Regions from separate parts of the Streptomyces sp. NBC_01429 genome, predicted to be linked through region 1. Evidence: riboswitches for the same ligand, from Rfam matches in the RefSeq annotation. Region 1 holds a riboswitch; the other holds the start of a gene.
The links. Region 1 has a riboswitch for cyclic di-AMP ahead of OG627_RS12820 (transglycosylase family protein). Riboswitches for the same ligand answer to the same signal wherever they lie in the genome.

Region 2: linked by a shared signal. The riboswitch ahead of OG627_RS07295 (M23 family metallopeptidase) and the one ahead of OG627_RS12820 (transglycosylase family protein) in region 1 are both predicted to bind cyclic di-AMP.

What each region holds. Positions count from the first base shown of each region.
Region 1 covers NZ_CP109599.1:3,024,151-3,028,953, forward strand. Annotated here, with positions in the region: gene OG627_RS12810 (FtsB family cell division protein) at 1-430, opposite strand, end outside; gene eno (phosphopyruvate hydratase) at 618-1,913, opposite strand; gene OG627_RS12820 (transglycosylase family protein) at 2,153-2,875, opposite strand; cyclic di-AMP (ydaO/yuaA leader) riboswitch at 2,882-3,055, opposite strand; gene OG627_RS12825 (transglycosylase family protein) at 3,405-4,184, opposite strand; gene OG627_RS12830 (cytochrome P450 family protein) at 4,425-4,803, opposite strand, start outside.
Region 2 covers NZ_CP109599.1:1,775,656-1,780,458, reverse strand. Annotated here, with positions in the region: gene OG627_RS07300 (M16 family metallopeptidase) at 1-1,154, shown strand, start outside; cyclic di-AMP (ydaO/yuaA leader) riboswitch at 1,362-1,536, shown strand; gene OG627_RS07295 (M23 family metallopeptidase) at 1,549-2,334, shown strand; gene OG627_RS07290 (GntR family transcriptional regulator) at 2,503-3,192, shown strand; gene OG627_RS07285 (S8 family peptidase) at 3,334-4,554, opposite strand.

The DNA of each region.
Region 1 (4,803 bases):
TCGAGTACCAGGGCCGGTCGGCCGCCCCCTGGTCCTCGCGCCGCTCCTTCGCGGTCTCCGGGTCGATCACGGTGTATCCCGTCTCACCCGGCATCAGATAGTGGAGATGCTCGCGGGCCAGCCGCCGGATGTAGGCGTCGTCCTTGAGCCGCGCCTTCTCGTCGCGCAACTCCTCGACCCGGAGCTTCGCCTCGCGGGCCAGCCGCTCCTGGTCGGCGATCTCGTTGCGCTGCGACACGTACTGCCGCATCGGATACGCGAGCGCCACCACGAGCGTGCAGACCACGAGGGCGAGGAAGGCCGCGCGTCCGGTGAGCCGGGAACGGCGGTCCTGCCTGCGGTTCTGCGAGCGGTAGACACGGGCGGCGGTCTGCTCACCGAGCAGCCGCAGCCTGGTAGCGGTGGAGAACCGGTCCCGGTTCCCGGCCATCGCTCGCCTCCCCTGTTACGTGCGTACGTCCCCGGACACGGTACGGGACCGCGGCCGGGGACGTACGGACGACGGGCGGTGGGCCGTCGCCCTCGTACGGGTCGTTCCTGTGACTACTGGTCGGAACGCGTCCACTACCAGTCGTTCGCGGAGCGCATCCTCTTAATCGTTCGCGGAGCGCATCCTCTTAATCGTTCGCAGAGCGAAACCTCGGGAACGCGCTGCGGCCCGCGTACACCGCCGCGTCGTCGAGGATCTCCTCGATGCGCAGCAGCTGGTTGTACTTGGCGACGCGGTCCGAGCGGGCCGGGGCGCCGGTCTTGATCTGACCGCAGTTCACGGCGACGGCGAGGTCGGCGATGGTGACGTCCTCGGTCTCGCCCGAGCGGTGGGACATCATGCACTTGAAGCCGTTGCGCTGGGCCAGCTCGACGGCGTCCAGGGTCTCGGTCAGCGAGCCGATCTGGTTGACCTTGACGAGCAGGGCGTTGGCGGAGCCCTCCTCGATGCCGCGCGCGAGGCGCTCCGGGTTGGTGACGAAGAGGTCGTCGCCGACGATCTGGACCTTGGAGCCCAGCTTGTCGGTGATGACCTTCCAGCCGGCCCAGTCGTCCTCGAAGAGCGGGTCCTCGATGGAGACGAGCGGGTAGGCGTCGACCAGCTCCTCGTAGTACTCGGTCATCTCGGCGGCCGAGCGCGACTTGCCCTCGAACTCGTAGACGCCGTCCTTGTAGAACTCGGACGCGGCGACGTCGAGCGCGAGCGCGATGTCGCGGCCGGGGACGTAACCGGCCTCGTTGATCGCTTCGAGGATGAGGTCGAGCGCGGCGCGGTTGGACTCCAGGTTCGGCGCGAAGCCGCCCTCGTCGCCGAGGCCGGTGGACAGGCCCTTCTGCTTCAGGACCTTCTTGAGGGTGTGGTAGACCTCGGCGCCCCAGCGCAGCGCCTCGGAGAAGGACTCCGCGCCGATCGGGGCGATCATGAACTCCTGGATGTCCACGTTGGAGTCGGCGTGCGAGCCGCCGTTCAGGATGTTCATCATCGGAACGGGCAGCAGGTGCGCGTTCGGGCCGCCGAGGTAGCGGAAGAGGGGGAGGTCCGAGGCTTCGGAGGCGGCGTGCGCGACGGCGAGCGAGACACCGAGGATGGCGTTCGCGCCGAGCGAGCCCTTGTTCTCGGTGGCGTCCAGGTCGATCATCGCCTGGTCGATCAGGCGCTGCTCGGTGGCGTCGTACCCGACCAGCTCCGGGCCGAGCTGCTCGATAACGGCGAGGACGGCCTTCTCGACGCCCTTGCCCAGGTAGCGGCTGGCGTCTCCGTCGCGGAGTTCGACGGCCTCGAACGCACCGGTGGAGGCACCGGAGGGGACAGCAGCACGACCGGTGCTGCCGTCGTCGAGGCCGACCTCGACCTCGACCGTGGGGTTGCCTCGGGAGTCGAGGATTTCCCGGGCTACGACGACGTCGATGGACGGCACGAGCATCTCCTTCTGGGATGTGACGCATGGGCGCAAGCTCTCAGTGGCCTTGCGCCATGAGCCTAACCGGCCCGGGATGATCGGTCGGCCCGAGCCCGCCCCCTATCGTCCCGTACTGACCGGTAACGCCGGAAAGCCGGGCCGTACGGCGCAGACCCCGGCCCGGCGCGTACGGGGGTGAACGCGCCGGGCCGGGGAGATCGGGGTGGTGTGCCCGGGCCGCGCGGGGCGGCCCGGGAGGAGGGTCAGCTCAGGTGGAGCTGCTGGCCCGGGTAGATGACGTCGGCGTCCTTGACGATGTCCTTGTTGAGGTCGAAGACCTTCTTCCAGCCGCCCTCGACCTTGTGGGCCGTGGCGATCTTGGAGAGGGTGTCGCCGGACTTGACCTTGTACTCGCCGTCACCCTTCTTGATCGTGACGGGACGGCTCTGGCTACGCGAGGCGGGCTGCGCCTCGGCGCGGCTCGACTGCGGCTGCGCCTGCTGCTGAGGAGCGGACTGCTGCTTCGGGGCGGTCTGCTGCTTCGGGGCGGACTGCTGCTTGGGGGCCGACTGCTGCTTCGGGGCGGCCTGCGTACCGGAGCCGCCGCTGTACGAGGCGCTCGACAGGTTCACGCCACAGCTCGGCCAGGCACCCTTGCCCTGGCCGGCCAGGACCTTCTCGGCGACGGCTATCTGCTGGGACTTGGACGCCTGGTCGGCGCGGGGGGCGTAGGCGGTGCCGCCGTACGCGGCCCAGGTGGAGCTGGTGAACTGGAGGCCGCCGTAGAAGCTGTTGCCGGTGTTGATGGCCCAGTTGCCGCCGGACTCGCACTGGGCGACCTGGTCCCACTCGGAGGCGGTGGCGGCGGAGGCGGAGGTGGCGCCGATCAGCGGGGCGGCGACGGCGGCACCGGTGATGCCGGCGAGTGTGGCGTAGCGGACCGCCTTGGACGGACGACGGTGCTTGGCCTTGCTGGAAAACAGCAGCATGGAGCATCTCCTCACCGACGCCTACGAGGTCAGCTGTCGGGTTCGGGCCAAGTGAGTTGCCCGGCCGCGTGCTCTCACACGCGGCTTCACCCCAAGCCGTGCCCGGACCGTCTCTCGACGGCCGGGACCGGCGCGAACCTTTGGGTCCCCCGCTCCTGCCTTCGGCGCTTGACGCGACGACTACTCCCCCCGACCGGCGGCAGGATTCGGCGTTCCGGTCGACGGGGCCCGCGGTGCGAGCGGTTCAGACCGTAATCACAGGCCCACCGGTTGTTCAAAGAAGGACATCCGGGAGGAATCGCCCTTCCGGCCCCGGGGGGCCACCCCGTTTCCGCAGGTGGGAGCCGATCGGATCAACCGGCGGGCCAAAAGACCGCAGTTGCGGCAAAGAGACCCTTGTCTCATTTGCGCAGAAGCGGACATAAGGCAGCTAACTGCCCCTCGATCGAGGCCCTTTTGGCCGCGCGGCCACGCCTCTGGCCAGGGCGGAGCGGGGCGCCGTCGGCGTCAACGGCGCCCCGTTCACTCAGACCCAGCCGCCGGCGACCTTCTGGGTGCCGATCACGACGGAGAGGGATTCGCCGCCGACGACGACGGATTCACCCTGACCGGCTTCCTCACCACCCGTCACGCCGGTGAGGCTGCCGCCGGTACGGCCCGAGCCGCCGCCGCGCGAGGCGCGGTCGTCCGGCTCGCGCTCCGTACCCGAATCGGCCGACGCGCCGTCCTCGTTGGCGGCGGCGCCCCGGTGCTTGCCCTTGGAGGGCTCGGTGGTGCCGGAGCCGGAGGGGCTCGCGGAACCGGTGGCTCCGGGCGCGGGGGTGGAGGAGGACCCGGAGGTCGTGGGCTCGTCCGTCTGCGTGTCGCCCTGGTCGTCCGACGCCGAGGAGCCGGTGCCGGGGGAGGCCGAGGAGCCGCTGCCCGACTGGCCGGTGCCCTGGTCGCCCTTCCCGGAGCCGGTCACGCCCTCGACCACTCCGCCGACGACGCCCGCGATGCCCTTCGTGAGGCCGGAGACCGTGGCGCAGCTCGACCACGCCTTGGTGCCCTGCGCCTCCAGGACCTTCTCGGCTATCAGGATCTGCTGCGAGCGGCTCGCCAGATCGGGGCTGGCCGCGTACTCCGCACCACCGAAGCTGTCCCATGCCTCCTGGGTCAGCTGGAGCCCGCCGTAGGAGCCGTTGCCGAGGTTGGCGCTCCACTGGCCGCCGCTCTCGCACTCGGCGACGCGGTCCCACGTCGAGGCTTCCGCCGCGCCGGCGCCGCTGGCGGCGAGCAGGGGGATGGCGATCGCCGACCCGGTCACCCCCGCGGCAACGAGAAGGGCAGGGGCCTGGCGAGGCCGACGATGTTTCCCGGAGCGCATGCGGTTGCCTTCCGTCTGACTGTCAGTTCGACCCGGCGTGGAACTGCTGAGTCGTCGTGAACGTAGCGGTACTCGAACGCTTGTCACAAGTCGATGCAGCGGAGATCACGCAAAAGTCACAGTCTTGACGGACCGTCAGAGAATTGCCGTCGGATTGTCCTTTTCCGGGCCGCCGCGCTATCAGCCGGACAATGGCGTGAACTGCACCGGAAGTGTGCGCAATCCACGCATGATGAGCCCGCCGCGCCATCGCAAATCGGCAGGATCTTCCGCAAGCCGCACATCGGGAAGGCGCGTCAGCAGGGTCGCGAGCGCGGTCTGCCCCTCCACTCTCGCCAGCGGCGCGCCGAGGCAGTAGTGGATGCCGTGCCCGTACCCGAGGTGCTGATTGTCACGCCGGGCGAGGTCCAGGACATCGGGGTCGGCGAAGCGCTCCGGGTCCCGGTCGGCGGCGGCGAGCACCACCAGCACGGGGTCGCCCGCCTCGATCCGCTGCCCGCCCAGGGTGAGCGGCTCGGTGGCGTACCGCCAGGTCGCCAGCTCCACCGGACCGTCGTAC
Region 2 (4,803 bases), 1.2 Mb from region 1:
ACAGCGCCGAGGAGTTCGCCGCCGAGCTGGAGCGCTGCGGCGCCACGCTCGACTCGTACGCCGACCACCCCGGGGTGCGGGTCTCCCTGGAGGTCCCCGTCTCCCGGCTGCCCAAGGCGCTCGGCCTGCTCGCCGAGGCACTGCGGGCCCCCGCCTTCTCGGACAGCGAGGTGGAGCGGCTCGTCCGCAACCGGCTGGACGAGATCCCGCACGAGAGCGCCAACCCGGGGCGCCGCGCCGCCAAGCAGCTCTCCAAGGAGCTGTTCCCGGCCTCCCTGCGCATGTCGCGGCCGCGCCAGGGCACCGAGGAGACGGTGGAGCGCATCGACGCGGCGGGCGTACGCGCCTTCTACGAGGCGCACGTACGCCCCGCCACGGCCACCGCGGTGATCGTCGGTGACCTCACCGGCGTCGATCTGGACGGGATCCTCGCCGAAACCCTCGGCGACTGGACCGGCGACACCGCCGCGCCCCGGCCCGCCCCGCCCATCACCGCGGACGACACCGGCCGGGTGGTCATCGTCGACCGCCCCGGCGCCGTCCAGACCCAGTTGCTGATCGGCCGCATCGGCGCCGACCGGCACGACCGCGTCTGGGCCGCCCAGGTGCTGGGCACCTACTGCCTGGGCGGCACGCTCACCTCCCGGCTCGACCGGGTGCTGCGCGAGGAGAAGGGCTACACCTACGGTGTACGGGCCTACGGCCAGGTGATCCGCTCCTCGGCGCCCGACGCGCCGGGCGGGGCGACCGGCGCCGCGATGCTCGCCATCAGCGGTTCCGTCGACACCGCTTCGACGGGTCCCGCGCTGGAGGACCTCTGGAAGGTGCTGCGCACGCTCGCGGCCGAGGGGCTCACCGACGCCGAGCGCGATGTCGCCGTGCAGAACCTGGTGGGGGTGGCCCCGCTCAAGTACGAGACGGCCGCCTCCGTCGCCGCCACGCTCGCCGACCAGGTCGAGCAGTTCCTCCCGGACGACTTCCAGGCCCAGCTGTACGCGCGGCTGGCGACCACCGGCACCGTCGAGGCGACGGCCGCGGTCGTCAACGCCTTCCCGGTGGACCGGCTCGTCACCGTGCTGGTCGGGGACGCCGCGCAGATCAAGGAGCCTGTCGAGGCTCTCGGCATCGGCGAAGTGACGGTTGTCACCGGCTGATCCGGCCCTTTTCGGGAACCCCGGCGACCTCGGTCGCCGGGGTTCCCCCTTTTATGTCAACTTCCCGGACTATGTCCGCTTCCTCAGTGAAAGGCGCAGTCTGTTCTGTGGTGTATGCGACAAAACTGCCTATCTGTTTGGCGATTGAAAGATGAGCCGCTTAGCGTCGGTCCGGCTGTTCGCCCGTTGCGCCGCACCCGTGGCATCGGACAGCCATCGCCGAGTCCCCGTCAGGCGCGAGCCTGGGGAGCCGGGGACCCACTCGTGTCCCTGGGGTGAATCGGACCGCCTTCGCGGGGCTCTGCCCGCGTGGAGGGGCCCGTAGGAGACCTTCCTGCTCCGAACCCGTCAGCTGACCCGGTAGGCGAGAGGGAAGGAAAGGACCAGCCACTTCATGGCGTTCACCCGTGCCACCGGGAAGCACCGTGCCCGCAACGGTAGGAGCCGCAGGGGCGCGAGCGCCGCGGGCGCCGCGACACTCACCGCGACAGGGGTCATCGGAACCCTCGCCGCCTCCCCGGCGCTCGCCGCCGACGCGCGCGTCGAGGCCGCATCGCAGACCGGTCTGGCCCACGCCATCGCCCTCGGCGACTCCCTCCCCGGCGTGATCGACGACCAGGCGGACGCCCAGCGCCACGCCGCCGACCGGGTCGCCAGGATCAAGGCCGAGGCCGTCGCGAAGGCGGAGGCCAGGCGCATGGCGGACGCCCGCGCCAAGGAGATCCGCGCCGAGCGGCAGCGCGCGGCGCGCGCCGCGGAACGCGAGCGCCTCAACACCTTCCAGCTCCCCGTCGCGGGCTCGTACATCACCACCGGGTACCGCACCGGCGGCTCGCTGTGGTCCTCCGGCAGCCACTCGGGCGTCGACTTCCGCGCCGCCACGGGCACTTCGGTCGTCGCCGTCGGCGCGGCCACCGTGGTCGAGGCCGGCTGGGGCGGCTCGTACGGCAACAACATCGTGCTGCGGATGAGCGACGGCACCTACACCCAGTACGGCCACCTCTCGTCCATCGCCGTCTCCGTCGGACAGAGCGTCGCCGCCGGACAGCGGATCGGGCTCTCGGGCGCCACCGGCAACGCCACCGGACCGCATCTGCACTTCGAGGCGAGGACCGGCCAGGAGTACGGCACCGACATGGACCCCGCCGCGTATCTGCGGGCGCACGGCGTCACCGTCTGACGACGCGCGCCGGGCCCCGCCCGGCCGCACCGTCCCGATCCGCCTCCGTTGGCCAAAAGATATCCATGGATTTCGGGCACCCTTCGGAAATTCGCGTTGATTGCAATAGAGTCACGGAACAGGCGTCAATCGGCTGCGTTTCGCGCGGATTAAGGCGGAGGTTCGGACATGCGCATTCCCGCGCACTCGGTATGCACGGCCATTCGCGACGACATCGTCTCCGGCCTGTTCGAGCGGGGCGGCAGACTCACCGAGGAACACCTGGCGCGGCGCTACGGCGTCTCCCGCGTCCCGGTGCGTGAGGCCCTTCGCACGCTGGAGTCGGAGGGCTTCGTGACCACCCGCCGCCATGTCGGCGCGTGTGTGGCCGAGCCCACGGAGCAGGAGGCGGCGGACCTCCTGGAGGTGCGGCTGCTGCTGGAGCCGCTCGGCGCCGCACGGGCCGCCCAGCGCCGTACGGAGGCCCACCTCAAGGTCCTGCGCGGCCTGGTCAGACTGGGGCAGGAGCGGGCCAGGCGCGGCCAGGGCGAGGACCTGCGCTCCCTCGGTGCCTGGTTCCACGAGACGCTCGCCCAGGCATCCGGCAGCCCGGCGCTCACCGCGCTGCTCACCCAGCTGCGGCACAAGATCGCCTGGATGTACCTGGTCGAGCAGCCCGCCCACCCCGTGGAGTCCTGGGCCGAGCACGGCGCGATCGTGGACGCGGTGGCGCGCGGCGACGCCGAGCGGGCGCGGGCCCTCACGGCGCTGCACGCCGAGCGGACCACCGCGGCGCACCGGCTGCGCCGTCCGGAGCGCGGCCGGGAAAAGGTGAGGGCTTCGCAACATGCCGTAAACATCGCGAGCGCTCCGCATTAACAATCACGCCGTATACAAAGACATGAATTGGGCGGGGGATCTTTCTTTGCTGCCCGCGTGAATAAAAGGGAGCCGTGGTCCACTGAATTCCGTGGACCACGGCTCGGTCACGCTGTCACGCTGTTATGAAACGTCCCGCCGTTACGAGATGAGCCGCAGCAGCAGGTTGGGCGAGCCCGTACCGACGCTGGAGAGCGCGCCGGAGGTGGCCCCGCCGGTCAGGGCGCTGAGCACCGCGGCCGGGGTGGCGCTGGTGTGGCCCGCCAGGTAGACCGCTGCCGCGCCCGCCACGTGCGGGGTGGCCATGGAGGTGCCGGAGAGCGTGGCGGTGGCCGTGTCGCTGGTGTTGTAGCCCGCGACGATGGACGAGCCGGGCGCGAAGATGTTCACGGCCGAGCCGTAGTTGGAGTAGCTGGCCTTGGCGTCCGTGCTGGTGGTGGCGCCCACGGTGATGGCGGTGGCGACCCGGGCCGGGGAGTACGAGGACGCCAGGGCGCCGTCGTTGCCCGCCGCGACCGCGTAGGTCACACCGGAGGCGATGGAGTTGGAGACCGCCGTGTCGAGCGTGGTGCTGGCGCCGCCGCCGAGGGACAGGTTGGCGACGGCCGGCTTGACGGCGTTGTTGGTGACCCAGTTGATGCCCGCGATCACCCCGGCGGTGGTGCCCGAACCGCTGCTGTCGAGCACCTTGACCGCCACGACCTTGGCCGACTTGGCCACGCCGTAGGTGGAGCCCGCGATCGTGGTGGCGACGTGGGTGCCGTGGCCCTGGTCGTCGTTGGCCGAGGTGGAGCCGGTGATCGCGTTGTAGCCGTACGAGGCCCGGCCGCTGATCTGCGTGTGCGTGATGCGGACGCCGGTGTCGATGACGTACGCGGTCACCCCGGAGCCCGCCGTGTCCGGGTAGGTGTACGTGCCGTTCAGCGGCAGGGCGGCCTGGTCGATCCGGTCCAGGCCCCAGGGGGCGCTGGTCTGGGTGGCGTCGACCTGGACCTTCTGGTCCTGCTCGACGAGCGCGACGGCCGGGTCGGCGGCGAGACGCTTGGCCTGCGTCTCGCTGAGCTTCGCCGCGTAGCCGTTGAGCGCGCCGTCGAACGTGCGGGCGACCTTGCCGCCGTACTCGGAGACGAGACCCTTGCCCGTCGCCGAGGCCGCGGAGAAGCCGGCCGCTTCCTTGAGCGTGACGATGTAGCTGCCCTCGACCGCGGTGGGGGACCCGGCGTGGAGGATCTTGCCTTCGGCGGGTGCGGCGTGGGCGGGGAGCGCCGCGCCGGTGCCGAGCAGGGCGACAGCGGCTGCCGCGGCGATCGCGGTCGCGAATCTGCGCCGGCTGGAGAGGCTGTTGTCACGTATCACTGTCATCGCGAGGGGTTCCTCCTCGGTGAATTGGCGCGCGGCAAGGTGGGGTGCGCGCCGATGGGGGAAGTGCACGTGTTCGCAGATGTAAACCGGAGGTGAATTTTCCACCTACCGGCGGGTTAAAGATTGCAGCAACTACCCGTGTAGAACAAGAGAGTTGGCGTCTTGTCATATCCCTGTCATGAAGAAGAAATGGATCCTGCGCATATCAGCGCCGGCAGGGCGCGCGGAGGCCCGGAGGAATCGCCGTCA